Regions from separate parts of the Thauera sp. DNT-1 genome, predicted to be linked through region 1. Evidence: predicted binding sites of a transcription regulator. Region 1 holds the regulator's gene; the other holds the start of a gene.
The links. Region 1 encodes HrcA, which represses chaperone genes, less so after heat shock. Its sites were predicted from a motif close to TNTTAGCACTCNNNGNCNNNGAGTGCTAANA; they were not measured.
Positions count from the first base shown of each region.

Region 2: groES (co-chaperone GroES) is a predicted target of HrcA. The motif match lies at 3,393-3,423, and genes of this name have one in related genera.

Region 1 is NZ_AP043752.1:52,070-59,517, forward strand. It holds gene ACZ5PP_RS00240 (TRZ/ATZ family hydrolase) at 1-598, opposite strand, end outside; gene ACZ5PP_RS00245 (serine/threonine protein kinase) at 766-2,130, shown strand; gene hemH (ferrochelatase) at 2,218-3,315, opposite strand; gene hrcA (heat-inducible transcriptional repressor HrcA) at 3,367-4,395, opposite strand; gene ACZ5PP_RS00260 (NAD kinase) at 4,515-5,396, shown strand; gene recN (DNA repair protein RecN) at 5,479-7,134, shown strand; gene fur (ferric iron uptake transcriptional regulator) at 7,203-7,448, opposite strand, start outside.
Region 2 is NZ_AP043752.1:4,230,022-4,237,469, forward strand. It holds gene ACZ5PP_RS19450 (Lon protease family protein) at 1-1,961, opposite strand, end outside; gene ACZ5PP_RS19455 (glycoside hydrolase 5 family protein) at 2,140-3,273, opposite strand; gene groES (co-chaperone GroES) at 3,539-3,829, shown strand; gene groL (chaperonin GroEL) at 3,882-5,531, shown strand; gene ACZ5PP_RS19470 (response regulator transcription factor) at 5,880-6,572, shown strand; gene ACZ5PP_RS19475 (sensor histidine kinase) at 6,541-7,448, shown strand, end outside.

The DNA of each region.
Region 1 (7,448 bases):
CGTCCGAGACGGTGTAGGGCGCGTGCGGGGCGATCGAGAAGCCGAGCCGCGGGTGGCCCTGCCAGCGGTCGCGGGCGGCCAGGCCCTTGCGCAGGTAGTCCTCGGGGTCGCTCGCGTACGAGGTGGGGAATTCCAGCACGACCGCGCCGACCACCGCGCGCATGCCCGCGGCGGCGAAGGCTTCCGCCGCCGCCTCGGGGTGGAAGTACATGTCGCTGCAGGTGGTGATGCCGCCACGGATCATCTCGGCCGCGGCGAGCAGGGTGCCGTCGCGCACGAAGGCGGCGGAAACGTGACGGCTCTCGGCCGGCCAGATCGCCTCCTCCAGCCAGCGCATCAGTGGCAGGTCGTCGGCGATGCCGCGCAGCAGGCTCATCGCGGCGTGGGTGTGCAGGTTCACCAGGCCGGGGATCAGCAGGTGCCGCGGCAGCTCGACCACCTCGTCCGCGACGTAGCGCGTGCGCGCCTCGTCCTGGCCGAGAAGGTCGACGATGCGTCCGCCGCGGATCGCCACCGCGTGGTCGGCGAGCACAGCGTCGCGCGGTTCGACGGGGACGATCCAGCGGGCGTTGATCAGCAGGTCTACGGCTTCGCTCAAGGCGGCTCCTGGCGGGCAGTTGCGGGGAGAGCCTCATTCAAGCATGCGCGGCCCGGGCGGACAATCCCGCGCCGCTGCGGGTGTGGAGGCGCACGCCGGCACCGGATCGTGCAACAATCGCGCCGAAGCCCGCCGGCCGCGCGGGCGCCCCCGCCCTGCAAGACAGCATGAACCGGATTCCCGAACGCATCGGCAAGTACAGGATCATCAAGGAGATCGGCCGCGGCGCGACCGCGGTGGTCTATCTCGCCGAGACCCCGGACTACCCCGAGCCGGTGGCGCTCAAGCACGTGCGCTTCGACGACAAGGCGCGCGACGAGGCGAAGTGGAACCGCCGCCTGATCAAGCTGCTGAAGGCCGAGCGCGTGGTGTCGGGCCGCCTCGACCACCCCAATATCATCCGTATCCACGATGCCTCGATCGAGCCCGACGAGGCCTACGTGGTGATGGAGTACTTCCCGGGCGGCTCGCTGGAGCGCTACTGCAGCTTCCAGAACCTGCTGCCCATCCATCGCACGATCGGGATCGTGTTCAAGTGCTGCATGGCGCTCGACCACGCTTACCGCCAGGGCATCGTGCACCGCGACATCAAGCCGGCGAACATCCTGGTCGACGAGCAGGACAACGTGAAGATCACCGACTTCGGCCTCGCGCTCAACATCAACAAGAAGCTCGACACCGACTCGACCTTCATCATGGGCGTAGGCTCCCCGGCCTACATGAGCCCGGAGCAGATCAAGGGCTATCCGCTCAACCAGAAGACCGACCTGTATTCGCTCGGCGTGCTGCTGTTCCACATGCTGACCGGGCGGCTGCCCTTCCGCGCGAGCAATCCGGCGCAGCTCGTCTATAAGATCATCAACGCCGATCCGCCCTCGGTCTCGCAGCTCAACCCGGACGTGCCCGAGCAGATGGACGCGGTAATCCGCAAGGCGCTCGAGAAGGACCTCTACTCGCGCTACCGCAACGGCGCGGAGTTCGCCAAGGACCTCGCCGCGGTCCGCTACCAGATCCTCGACGAAGGTCACGTGCACCACGACGCCGAGCGCTTCGCGCGCCTGCGCAAACTGGCCTTCTTCACCGAGTTCGAGGACGTGGATCTGTGGGAGGTGATGCGGATCTGCGCCTGGCGCAAGGTCGGCAGTGACCTCGGCCTGATGCGCGAGGGCGACCTCGATCAGCGCTTCGGGATCGTGCTCGAGGGCAAGGTCGAGCTCTCCATCGGCGGGCGGCGGGTGCTGGAGGTGGGGCCGGGCGAGGTTTTCGGCGAGCAGGCCTGGCTCGACCAGCTCGAGCACAAGCAGCTGCTGAGCGCGGTGTCGCTCGACGAGCTCAGCTATCTCGAAGTCAACCCCGCCGCGCTCGCGCTTGCGAGCGAGGAAGTGCTGGAGCGCTTCCGTCGCCAGCTTGGCACCGTCGCCGTGCGCCGGCTTGCGGCGGTGTCGCGCCAGGCGGCCGAGCACGCCCCCGCGGCGGTGCGTGCGGTGCGCGCGGCGCCGGTCGTGCACGACCTGCAGATCGTCGACTACTGAATGAATTGCGGGTGGAGTCCGCCCGCACCCGCCTGAATCCCTCCGAGCCGGGCTGTTTCGGCCAGCCCGTGCGGGCGGGCATCGCTGCTACTGCCCGGCGCCGAGCGTGCGTGCGCGCTCGAGTGCGGCGCTGCGCGCGGCGGCGTCCGGCGCGGCGATCTCCAGCCAGTTGCCCAGGTGCTTGCGCACCAGCGCGGCCAGCGCCTTGATCCAGGCGTCGCGCTCGTTCAGGCAGGGGATGTAGTGGAAGGCCTGGCCGCCCTTCTCCAGGAAGGCTTCCTTGCACTCGAGCGCGATCTCCTCCAGCGTCTCCAGGCAGTCCGCGACGAAGCCCGGGCACATCACGTCGACGCGGCGCACGCCCTCGGCGGCGAGCTGTTCCAGGGTGGGCTGGGTGTAGGGCTTGAGCCATTCTGCCTTGCCGAAGCGCGACTGGAACGTGACCAGTACGCGCTCGCGTGCCACGCCGAGGCCTTCGGCGACGAGGCGGCCGGTCTTGTGGCACTCGCAGTGATAGGGGTCGCCGAGATCGAGCGAGCGCCGCGGCACGCCGTGGAAGCTCAGCAGCAGGCGCTCGGGCTCGCCGTTGGCCGCCCAGTGCTCGCGCACGCTCTTCACCAGCGCATCGATGTAGCCAGGGTCGTCGTGGAAATTGCGCACGAAGCGCATCTCGGGCTGGTTGCGCCAGCGCGCCAGGCTGCGGCCGACCTCGTCGACCACGGTGGCGGTGGTGCTCGCGGAATACTGCGGGTACATCGGCACCACCAGGATGCGGGTGCAGCCGCGCGCGCGCATCGCGTCCAGGGTGTCGCCGATCGCGGGTGCGCCGTAGCGCATCGCGTAATCGATGTCGAGCCCGTCGTAGCCGTCCTTGGCGAGATAGCCGGCGAGCAGCTTGGTCTGACGTACGGTGTGCACCAGCAGCGGTGAGCCCTCGTCGGTCCAGATGCTGGCGTATTTCTGTGCCGAGGCCTTGGGCCGCGTGTTGAGGATGATGCCGTTGAGGATCGGCCACCACACCAGGCGCGGGATCTCGACCACGCGCGGGTCGGAAAGGAACTGCTTGAGGTAGGGACGCAGCGCGGCGGCGGTGGGGGCGGCGGGGGTGCCCAGGTTGACCAGCAGCACGCCGGTGCGCGGCGTGCTGTCGTGACGGTGGATCGGTTCGGGCCGGTAACGGGGCATCGTGGTCCTCGGGTGGGGGCGTGCGCACGGCAAGGCAGGCGCACGCCGGAATCAGTGCTTGGAGGAGAGGGCGTTCGAGAGCAGCCGGGCGGTGATGTCGACGATCGGGATCACGCGGTCGTAGGCCATGCGGGTGGGGCCGATGACACCGAGCGAGCCGACCACCTGGCCGTCGACCTCGTAGGGCGCGGTGATCACGCTGCAGCCGTCGAGCGGGGCGAGGCCGGATTCGCCACCGATGAAGATCTGCACGCCCTCGGCGCGGTTGGACAGGTCGAGCAGCTGGAGCAGGCCGGTGCGCTGCTCGAAGAGCCTGAAGAGCTCGCGCAGCTGCGACATGTTGCTCGACAGGTCCTCGACGTCGAGCAGCTTGGTTTCGCCCGAAAGTACGTAGCTCGCCGCGTTGTCTTCGGCGGCTTCCGAGCCGGCGTCGACGGTCGCGGTCATCAGTTCGCTCATGTCGCTGCGCAGCTGGCGCAGCTCGTCGCCGAGGCGGCGGCGGATCTCCTCGAAGGACAGGCCGGCGAAGTGCTCGTTGAGGTAGGCGGCAGCGCCGTTTAGCTCGGTCGGCGTGTAGGCGCGCCGGGTGATCAGCAGGCGGTTCTGCACGTCGCCGCCGGTGGTGACGATGATCAGCAGGATGCGATTTTCGGCCAGGCTGATGAACTCGAACTGGCGGATGCGCACCGCGTCCTTGCGCGGTGCCACCACCACGCCGGCGAACTGGGTGAGTTCGGAGAGCAGGTGCGAGGCCGAGCTGATCAGGCGCTGCGGCTGGTTGGGCAGCAGCTGGCCTTCGAGGGCGCGCACGCGGGCGTTCTCGAGCGGCTGCACGGTGAGCAGCGAGTCGACAAAGAAACGATAGCCGAGCGCGGTCGGGATGCGGCCTGCCGAGGTGTGCGGGCTGGCGATGAAGCCCATCTCCTCGAGGTCGCTCATCACGTTGCGCACCGTCGCCGGCGACAGCTCCAGACCGGAATAGCGCGACAGCGCGCGCGAGCCGACCGGCTGGCCGTCCGCGATGTGGCGTTCGATCAGGGTCTTGAGGAGGATCTGGGAGCGTGCGTCGAGCGGATTCATGGCTGCCTGGAGTCGAGAGGCCGATTCTATTGAAGCACGCCCGCGCTGGCCACTGCGGGCCACCGCGCGCGGGCGCGGCGGTGTCAAGCGCGGGGACGATTGTGGTTTAATCGGCGCCCATGAGCACGCCATTCCGCACGCTTGCCCTCATCGGCAAATATCAGAGCCCCGACGTGGCCGAGTCGGTGCTGTCGATCGCCCGCTTCCTGCGCGATCGCGGCCTTGCGGTGTTGATCGAGCAGGGCACCGCGAGTTCCATCGGCGGCGCCCACGACTTCCCGGTGGCAAGCTACGAGCATATCGGCGCGAGCGCCGACCTCGCGGTGGTGATCGGCGGCGACGGCACCATGCTGCACACCGCGCGCCGGCTGATCGAGCACGGCGTCCCGCTGGTGGGCGTCAACCTCGGCCGCCTCGGCTTCCTCACGGACATCGCGCGCAGCTCGGCCACCGAGCGCCTCGCCGAGATCCTCGACGGCGCCTTCACCGCCGAGGACCGTTTCATGCTCGACGTCGAGGTGCTGCGCGGCGGCGCACGCGTGTTCCACACGCTCGCCCTCAACGACGTGGTGGTGAACAAGGGCGAGCTCGGGCGCATGATCGAGTTCGAGCTGTCGATCGACGAGGAGTTCGTCTACACCCAGCGCTCGGACGGCATGATCGTATCCACCCCCACCGGCTCGACCGCCTACGCGCTGTCGGCCAACGGCCCGATCCTGCACCCGAGCGTGGGCGGGATCGCGCTGGTGCCGCTGTGCCCGCACGCGCTCACCGCACGCCCGATCACGCTGCCCGACTCCTGCCGCATCGACATCGTGCTGCTGCCGCCGCACGACGCCCGGGTGCACTTCGATGGCCAGACCCGTTTCGACCTGCGCGCGGGCGACTGCGTGCGCATGACACGCTCGAGCCGCAGCTTGCGCCTGCTGCATCCCGAGGGCTATTCCTACTTCGCGATGCTGCGCCAGAAGCTGCACTGGAGCGCGGCGCCGAGGGTGTGAGCGCACCCGCCGCCCGATCTCCGCGCCGCCACTCCTCAGGCCCCGTCGTCCCGTCCCAACCCCACCCGCGACCGCCGCTGCCATGCTCCGCCGCCTGACCATCCGTGACTTCGTCATCGTCGATCGCCTCGACCTCGAATTCGCCGCCGGCTTCGGTGCGCTGACCGGGGAGACCGGCGCCGGCAAGTCGATCCTGCTCGATGCGCTCGGGCTCGCGCTCGGCGGGCGCGGCGAGGCAGCCATGGTGCGCAGCGGCCGCGAGCGCGCCGACGTGGCCGCCGAATTCGACCTGCCCGCCGGCGAGGGACTCGCTGCCTGGCTCGTCGAGCAGGAACTGCCCGCCGACGAGGGCATGCTGATCCTGCGCCGCACGATCGATATGGGCGGCCGCAGCCGCGCGTGGATCAACGGCGTGGCGGCCACGCTCGCTCAGCTGCGCGCCGCCGGCGAGTGGCTGGCCGACATCCATGGTCAGCACGCCCACCACGCGTTGCTGCGCACCGACGCGCAGCGTGCCCTGCTCGACGCCCAGGCGGGCGCGGGGGCGCTGGTCGCCGAGGTGGCCGCGCGCCACCGCGAGTGGCAGCGCCTGCTGCGCCTGCAGCGCGAAGCGGAGGCCGACTCGGCGAGCTCGGCGCGCGAGCGCGAGCTGCTCGCCTGGCAGCTGCGCGAGCTCGAGCAGGTCGGCTTCGACATCGAGGAATGGGCGGAGATCAATGCCGAGCACGCTCGCCTGGCCCACGCCGCGAGCCTGATCGAGGGGGCGGAGGCGGCGGTGGTGGCGCTCGGCGAGGGTGAACTTGCGGTGTGCTCCGTGCTGGGCCGCCTCGACGGCCGCATCGCCGCGCTGGCCGACTTCGACGCCGGGCTGGCGGATGTGCGCGAACTGATCTCCGCCGCCGCCATCCAGGCCGACGAGGCCCTGCACGCCCTGCGCCGCTATCGTGACCGGCTCGACCTCGATCCGGGACGTCTCGCCGAGCTCGAGCGCCGCATTGCCGCGGTCATGGAGGCGGCGCGCAAGTATCGCGTCCAGCCCGAGGAGCTGCCCGCGCTCGCGCAGCAGTGGCGCGAGCGCCTGGACACATTGGAAGCGACCGCCGATCCGGCGCGCCTTGCCGCGGCGGCGCAGGCGGCGCGGGCCGCCTTCGAGTCCGTCGCGGCCGAGCTCACCGCGGCGCGCCTCCCCGCCGCGCGCCGGCTGTCGGAGGAGATCGCCGCCGCGATGCAGGACCTGGCGATGGCGGGTGGCCGCTTCGAGGTCGCGCTCACACCTTGCGCACCCTCCGCGGCAGGCGTCGAGGAGGTGGAGTTCCGTGTTGCCGCGAATGCCGGCCAGCCGCTGCGCAGCCTCGCCAAGGTGGCTTCCGGCGGCGAACTGTCGCGCATCGGGCTGGCCATCCAGGTCATCACCAGCCGCGACAGCGCGGTGCCCACGCTGATCTTCGACGAAGTGGACGTGGGCATCGGCGGTCGCGTCGCCGAGATCGTCGGCAAGCTGCTCGCCCGCCTCGGGCAGGATCGCCAGGTGCTTTGCGTCACCCACCTGCCCCAGGTGGCGGCCTGCGCGGACTGGCAGTGGCGCATCGCCAAGCGCGAGCAGGGCGGCGAGACGCTGAGCGAGGTCGCGCCGCTCGACGACGCGGCGCGGGTGGAGGAGGTCGCGCGCATGCTCGGCGGCGTGAATATCACCGCGACCACCCGCGAACACGCGGCCGAGATGCTCGGCCGGCGCTGATTTTCGCGTCGTCCACACGCCCTCGGCGCTGGCGCGCATCCGTCGCGTTGCCTCGGTCTGGCGCGGCTTCAGTCCTTCTCGCGCCCGAGGTTGGGGCAGTTCTCGCGCTGGCAGTCGGCGTAGATGTAGAGCGCGTGCTCGCGGATCGCGAAGCCGCGTTCGAGCGCGATCTGGTTCTGCCGACGTTCGATCTCGGCGTCGAAGAACTCCTCGACCTTGCCGCACTGCATGCACACCAGATGGTCGTGATGGCCGCCTTCGGCGAGTTCGAACACCGCCTTGCCCGACTCGAAGTAGTGGCGCTCGAGCAGTCC
Region 2 (7,448 bases), 380 kb from region 1:
CCACCGTAGGACTGCTCGAACACCAGGCTCGCCTTGAGCGAGAGCGGCAGCATCCAGCCGAAGCGTGCGGCGAGGAAGGCGGACAGGATCAGCACGCCCTTGGAGTGGATCGGCCCGCCGAGCTTGACCTCGCGCTCGATGTCGATGACCTCGCCGGCGCCGGCGCGCACCGTGGCGGTGATGCGCTGCGGGTGGGCGAAGCTGTCTTCGCCGAGCGGCACCACCGCCAGGCCATTGACCTGGCCGACGTGGCTGCCCGCGGTGTCGATCAGCCACTGCCCGCGCAGGATCTGGTCGAGGTGGCCGAGGCGGATGCGTTCGTGGCGGCGCCGGTGGGCCGCGATCGCGGCGTCCACATGCTCGCACTCGATGCGCGCGGCGCCGGCGGCGAGGGCGAAGTGGGCCGCCTCGCGCAGGCGGTCGTCGAGCGGCTGGGTGCGCGCGCTCAGGCGCTCGGCGTCGGCGGCGAGGCGCGCCGCGTGCTCGATCAGGCGCGCCAGCGCCGGCGCCGACAAGGGCGGCAGGCCGGCGCGGCGCGCCAGGGTGGCGAGCAGGCAGGCGTAAGCGGCGGTGTTGTCCGCGGAGCGTTCGATCTCGCTCTCCATGTCGGCGTTGATGCGGAACAGCGCGGCGAACTCGGGATCGTAGCGGCCGAGCAGGTAGTAGGTCAGGCGATCGCCGATCAGCACCACCTTGAGCTCGAGCGGCATCGGCTCGGGCTCGAGCTGCACCGAGCCGGTCACCCCGATCAGCTCCGAGAGCGACTCGATGCGCAGGCGTGCGGATTTGAGCGCGCGCTTGAGCCCCTCCCAGGCGAAGGGCTGGGACAGCAGCTTGAGCGCATCGAGCACCAGGAAGCCGCCGTTGGCGCGGTGCAGGGCGCCGGCGCGGATCAGGGTGAAGTTGCTCACCAGGGTGCCCATGTGCACCAGGTGGTCGATGCGGCCGACCAGGTTCTGCAGCGTGGGGTGGTCTTCGTACACCATCGGTCGGGTGCCGTCGGCGGGGTTGGCGACGAGCAGGTTCACCAGATAGCGCTGCACGCTGATGCTGCCGGTGTAGGTCAGCGTCTCGCTGTCCTCGTCGGCGTGCGGCGTCGCGCGCAGCGACTCGCCGCTGGCGACGACGTCGGCGAGCACCGCGTCCAGATGCGCGCACACCTCGGGCAGGTCTGCGTGACGCGCCTTCAATTCGTCGACCATGTGGGTGACGGTGGCGCGGATCGCCTCGCGCCCGGCGTCGCGGATGCGGTTCTGCAGCTCGTGCCGCCAGCGCGGGAAATCGCCCATCAGGCGGTGCAGGCGCTCGTGCAGCGCGCGGATGTGCTCGCCGAGCTCGTGCTGGCGTGCCTCGGGCAGCTGCTCGAATTCTTCCTGCGTGAGCGTGCTGCCCTCGTCCTTCATCGGCAGGAAGGCGAAGCCGTGCGGGGTGCGCAGCAGCGCGACGCCGAGCTTCTGGGCCTCGTCGCCGAGGCTGCGCAAGGCGCTCTCCTCGCGCGTCTTGGCCTCCTCCTGCAGGGCCTCGATGCGGTTGCGGTGCTCCTCGCTCTCGAACACCGCGCCGATCGCCGGCACCAGCTCCTCGACGAAGCGGGCCAGATCGTCGCGCAGCGCCGGGCCGCGCCCGCAGGGCAGGCGCAGCAGCCGAGGCTGGGCGGCGTTGGCGAAGTTCCATGCGTAGCACCAGTCCGCGGGTGCATCGCCGCGGCCGCGCGTGTCCTCGAGCAGGCGGCGGACGAGCTCGTGGCGGCCGCTGCCGGGGTCGCCGAGCACGAAGAGGTTGTAGCCCTCGGCGCGGATGTCGAGGCCGAGCCGGATCGCGTCGACCGCGCGGCCGTGGAGGCGGGCGACGTCGAGCTCGGGCAGTTGGGCGGAGGTTTCGATGCCGAGCGCTGCCGGGTCGCAGCGGGTCGCCAGGCGCTCGACGGGCAAGGGGGCCGGCGGCGTGAGCGGAGCGGACATGGGCGCGCCTCCTGCGCTTGGGGTTCTTCTGCGAGTCATCTTAACCCCGGGGCGGGGCGGCGGACCAAGCGGGGAGGAATGCGCGGGGCGGGCACCGTGCGCCCACGGGAGGAGGGGGCACGAACGTGCGAGAGCCGCAGGCGCGAGGGAGACGACGCTGCTGCGGGCGAGGCCTCGTTTACCTCACCCGGAACGGCAGGTTCGCCGTCCCTGCCTTGCCCTCGCGGTCGCGCACGGTGATGAAGAGGCGGTAGGCGCCGGGCTGCGCCGGGGCGACGAAGCTCACGCTGGCGGCATCGGCGTGCAGCACGCGCACGTCGATGCGCGTGGGCGGGGTCTCGGCATCGCCGCCCTTGCGCAGGTCGGTGGCCTCGGCGTGCACGGCCCACTCGGCGGCGAGCGCGCTGCCGTCGTGGGCGACCGCGTCGATGCCGGCGGAGATCTCCGCGCCGGCGGCGAACTCGTCCGCGCCGATGCCGATGCCGCGGATGCGCGGTGCGGGCCGAGGCTGCGGCCGCCCCCAGGCGGCGGCGAGAGCGTCGCTCATCGCGGTGGGGCTACCGTCGGCGAGCAGCAGTCCGTGCCAGGTCGCGGTCTGTTCCTGCTTCGCGCCCCACAGGAAGGGGAAGACGCCGCGGATCTGCGCCTGCTGGTCGAGGAAGGCGAGGGCCTCGGTGAAGAAGCGCGCCTTCTCGGTGCTGGTGAGCTCGACCGGCGCGCCCCAGGGCTTGCGCCCGGCCTGCCACTGCCCGAGCGGGCCGAGCTCGGCGACCACCACCGGCTTGGCGATGCCGGCCGCGCGCAGGCGCTGCGGCAGGTCGAACACCGCACCGGCGTAGACGTTGATGCCGAGCAGCTCGACGTTGGGGCAGCAGCCGGCGAGTGCGCGGAAGGCGTCCATGCCGGTGTCGGCGACCACCATCATGGTGGGGTGGTCGGGGTCGAGCGCGCGGATGCGCGCGGCCAGCCGGTCGACCGCGCGCCACAGCGGCAGCGGGTCGGCGACCCCGGTCTCGATCTCGTTGCCCACGCCCCAGGCGAGCAGGGCAGGGTGCTTGCGGTGGCGGGCGACGAAGTCGAGCAGGGCGTCTTCCTGTGCGCGCACGGCGCGCGCGTCGGCGTAGTCGAAACCGTGGCGCGGGTGCTCCAGCCACAGCCCCATCACCACCTTCAGGCCGAGGCGGTGCGCCTCGTCGAGCACCCAGGCGTCGGACTGGCGGTACACGCGCACGACCTTGGCGCCGGCGGCGGCGAGGCGGGCGAGGCTGGCGCGGTCGCCCTCGAAGGCGGCGCCCTTCCATCGTGCGTCCATGGAGGCGGCGAGGGGGGGAGGTTGGCGTTGGGCGTGGAGGGGCGCCGCGGCGAGCGCCATCACGGCGCAGAAAAAAGTTAACAGGAAGCGCACTTGAAATCCTCTGGACCCGTCCCTATTATTAGCACTCGTTGGCGTCGAGTGCTAACAAGCCTCGATCGACGGGTGCAAGCCCGTCCATCGCCACAGCAGATCCTTTTCCTGCGGACTGGTTCCGCGTGTTTCATCAACCCAGACAGTTGAACCTCAGTTAGGAGAGAACTCGATGAAGATTCGTCCCCTGCATGATCGTGTGATCGTCAAGCGCCTCGAAGCCGAACGCAAGACCGCCAGCGGCATCGTGATCCCGGACAGCGCCGGCGAGAAGCCCGATCAGGGCGAAGTCCTCGCGGTCGGCAACGGCAAGATCCTCGACGACGGCAAGGTCCGTCCGATGGCCGTCAAGGTCGGTGACAAGGTGCTGTTCGGCAAGTACGCCGGCCAGACCGTGAAGGTCGAAGGCGACGAACTCCTCGTGATGCGCGAGGAAGACATCATGGGCGTGGTCGAGGCCTGAGCCTCCCCCGCACCGATCAACCCTAATCGAAACGATTCCGGAGTTCTGAAGAATGGCAGCTAAAGAAGTCAAGTTTGGTGATTCCGCCCGCGAGCGCATGGTCGCCGGCATCAACATCCTCGCCAACGCGGTCAAGGTGACCCTGGGCCCGAAGGGCCGCAACGTCGTGCTCGAGCGCTCGTTCGGCGCCCCGACCGTGACCAAGGACGGCGTCTCCGTCGCCAAGGAAATCGAGCTGAAGGACAAGTTCGAGAACATGGGCGCGCAGATGGTCAAGGAAGTCGCTTCCAAGACCTCGGACATCGCCGGTGACGGCACCACCACCGCGACCGTGCTGGCGCAGTCGATCGTGCGCGAAGGCATGAAGTTCGTCGCCGCCGGCATGAACCCGATGGACCTCAAGCGCGGCATCGACAAGGCCGTCGTCGCCACCATCGACGAGCTCAAGAAGCTGTCGAAGCCCTGCTCGACCAACAAGGAGATCGCCCAGGTCGGCTCGATCTCGGCCAACTCCGACAGCGACATCGGCGACATCATCGCCCGTGCGATGGACAAGGTCGGCAAGGAAGGCGTGATCACCGTCGAAGACGGCAAGTCGCTGCAGAACGAACTCGACGTGGTCGAGGGCATGCAGTTCGACCGCGGTTACCTGTCGCCCTACTTCATCAACAACCCGGACAAGCAGGTTGCCATCCTCGAGCAGCCCTTCGTCCTGCTCTTCGACAAGAAGATCTCCAACATCCGCGACCTCCTGCCGGTGCTCGAGCAGGTCGCCAAGTCGGGCCGTCCGCTGCTGATCATCGCCGAGGACGTCGAAGGCGAAGCGCTCGCCACCCTGGTGGTGAACAACATCCGCGGCATCCTCAAGACCTGCGCCGTCAAGGCCCCGGGCTTCGGCGACCGTCGCAAGGCCATGCTGGAAGACATCGCCATCCTGACCGGCGGCCAGGTCATCGCCGAAGAAGTCGGCCTGACCCTCGAGAAGGCCACCCTGGACGACCTCGGCCAGGCTGCCCGCATCGAAGTCGGCAAGGAAAACACCATCATCATCGACGGCGCCGGCCAGGCCGACCGCATCGAGGCGCGCGTCAAGCAGATCCGCGTGCAGATCGAGGAAGCCAGCTCCGACTACGACCGCGAGAAGCTGCAGGAACGCGTGGCCAAGCTGGCCGGCGGTGTTGCGGTGATCAAGGTCGGTGCCGCCACCGAAGTCGAGATGAAGGAGAAGAAGGCCCGCGTCGAGGACGCCCTGCACGCCACCCGCGCTGCGGTGGAAGAGGGCATCGTCCCCGGCGGCGGCGTCGCGCTGCTGCGTGCCCGCGCCGCGCTGGGCGAGCTCAAGGGCGACAACCACGACCAGGATGCCGGCATCAAGATCGTGCTGCGCGCCATGGAACAGCCCCTGCGCGAGATCGTCGCCAACGCCGGCGACGAGCCGAGCGTGGTGGTGAACAAGGTCGTCGAGGGCTCGGGCAACTACGGCTTCAACGCCGCCACCGGCGAGTACGGCGACATGGTCGAGATGGGCGTGCTGGATCCGACCAAGGTCACCCGCACCGCGCTGCAGAACGCCGCGTCCGTCGCCGGCCTGATGCTGACCACCGACTGCATGGTCGGCGAGCTGGCCGAGGACAAGCCGATGGGCGGCATGCCCGACATGGGCGGCATGGGTGGCATGGGCGGCATGGGCATGGGCATGTAACTGCCTGCCCGGGAAGGTCCGGTCCGCCGGACCTCCCGCCCGCTGCAAGCGAACAAGGCCTCGTCGAGGAATGCCCTCGGCGGGGCCTTTTTGCGTCCATCGGTTCCGGCACGGCGCGGGCCGTCCCGCGTCCAGCCGCCGGGGAGGCTGCCTGCGACTGCGCAAAGCGTGGGACAATTATTTAATTCGGGGAGTAAAAGTCGGTGGGGAGCGCCGCGGCCCAGATGGGCGGGCGCTCCCCGGAACGCCGCTGCGCGCAGCAGCCACGTCCCCGAAGACCGAGCAAAAGGAGAACAGCGGAAACATTCTCTGAATCTCCGCTTACAAGCAACTTACAGCCGGAATGCTATGCGTATCCTGTTGGCGGAAGACGATCCGGTGATCGCCGACGGCATCTGTCGCGCCCTGCGGCGCGGTGGTTGTGCAGTCGATCACGTGGCGGACGGCATGGAGGCGGATGCCGCGCTCGCGGGCCAGGGTTACGACCTGCTCATCCTCGACCTCGGCCTGCCGCGCATGAACGGCATCGAGGTGCTCAAGCGCCTGCGCGCGCGCAAGTCGGCTCAGCCGGTGCTGATCCTGACCGCGCAGGATGGCGTCGACGACCGCGTGCGCGGGCTCGATGCCGGTGCCGACGACTACCTCACCAAGCCTTTCGCCCTGCCCGAACTGGAAGCGCGCGTGCGTGCGCTTACCCGCCGCGGCACCGGCCAGCCGCGCTGCATCGAGATCGGTCAGCTGAGCTACGACCAGGCCGACCGCGTGGTCAAGATCGGCGGCCAGCTCGTCGAGCTGTCGGCGCGCGAGATCGGCCTGCTCGAGATCTTCCTGCTGCGTGTCGGCCGCCTGGTCAGCAAGGACCAGCTCGTTGACCACCTGTGCGGCTGGGGCGAGGAGGTGTCCAGCAACGCGATCGAGGTCTATGTCCATCGCCTGCGCAAGAAGCTCGAGGACAGCGGCGTGCGCATCGTGACCGTGCGCGGCCTGGGGTACTGCCTGGAAAACCCCGATGCTGCCCCTGCGGCGAAAGTCCAGGCCTGAGCGCGCGCCGCGCGGCGCAAACGCGCCGCGCAAGTCCGGGCCGCCGAACTCGCTGTTCGGCGAGATCCTCGACTGGATGCTCGCGCCGCTGCTGTTCCTGTGGCCGATCTCGATCATCGTCACCCACAACGTCGCCGACAGCATCGCCAACCAGCCCTACGATCTCGCACTCGCCGACGGCGTGCGCGCGCTCGCGCGCCTGGTCGAGGTCGAGGACGGCCAGGTGGTGGTGCGCTTTCCGGCGCCGCCGCGCGCGCTGTTCCGCGCCGACCAGGACGACGTCGTCTACTACCAGGTGGCCGACGTCAATGGCGTCACGGTCAGCGGCGACGCCGAGATCCCGCCCATGCCGACCTCGTCCGCAGTCGACGGCGAGGAGGTGCAGCTGCGCGATGCCATGATCCAGGGCGAGGAGGTGCGCATCGCTTGGCGCTTCGTGCGCCCCGACCCTGCGCAGGCCGATCGTTTCGTGCTCGTGCAGGTCGCCGAGACGCGCAACAAGCGCACCGACCTCGCCTCGCGCGTGGTCACCGGGGTGCTGCTGCCGCAGTTCGCCATCATCCCGCTCGCGGTGGTGCTGGTGTGGGTGGGCCTGAGCCGCGGCATCGCGCCGCTCAACCGGCTGCAGAGCCTGATCCGCCGTCGTCGCCCCACCGACCTGTCGCCGGTCGAGCCATCGAGCGTGCCCGAGGAGGTGCGTCCGCTCATCATCGCCTACAACGACATGATGGCGCGCCTGGAAGAGAACCTGCAGGCGCAGCAGCGCTTCATCGCCGACGCCGCGCACCAGATGCGCACGCCGCTGACCGGGCTCAAGATGCAGACCGACCTCGCCATGCACGAGACCGACCCCGACCAGCTACGCCAGTCGCTCAC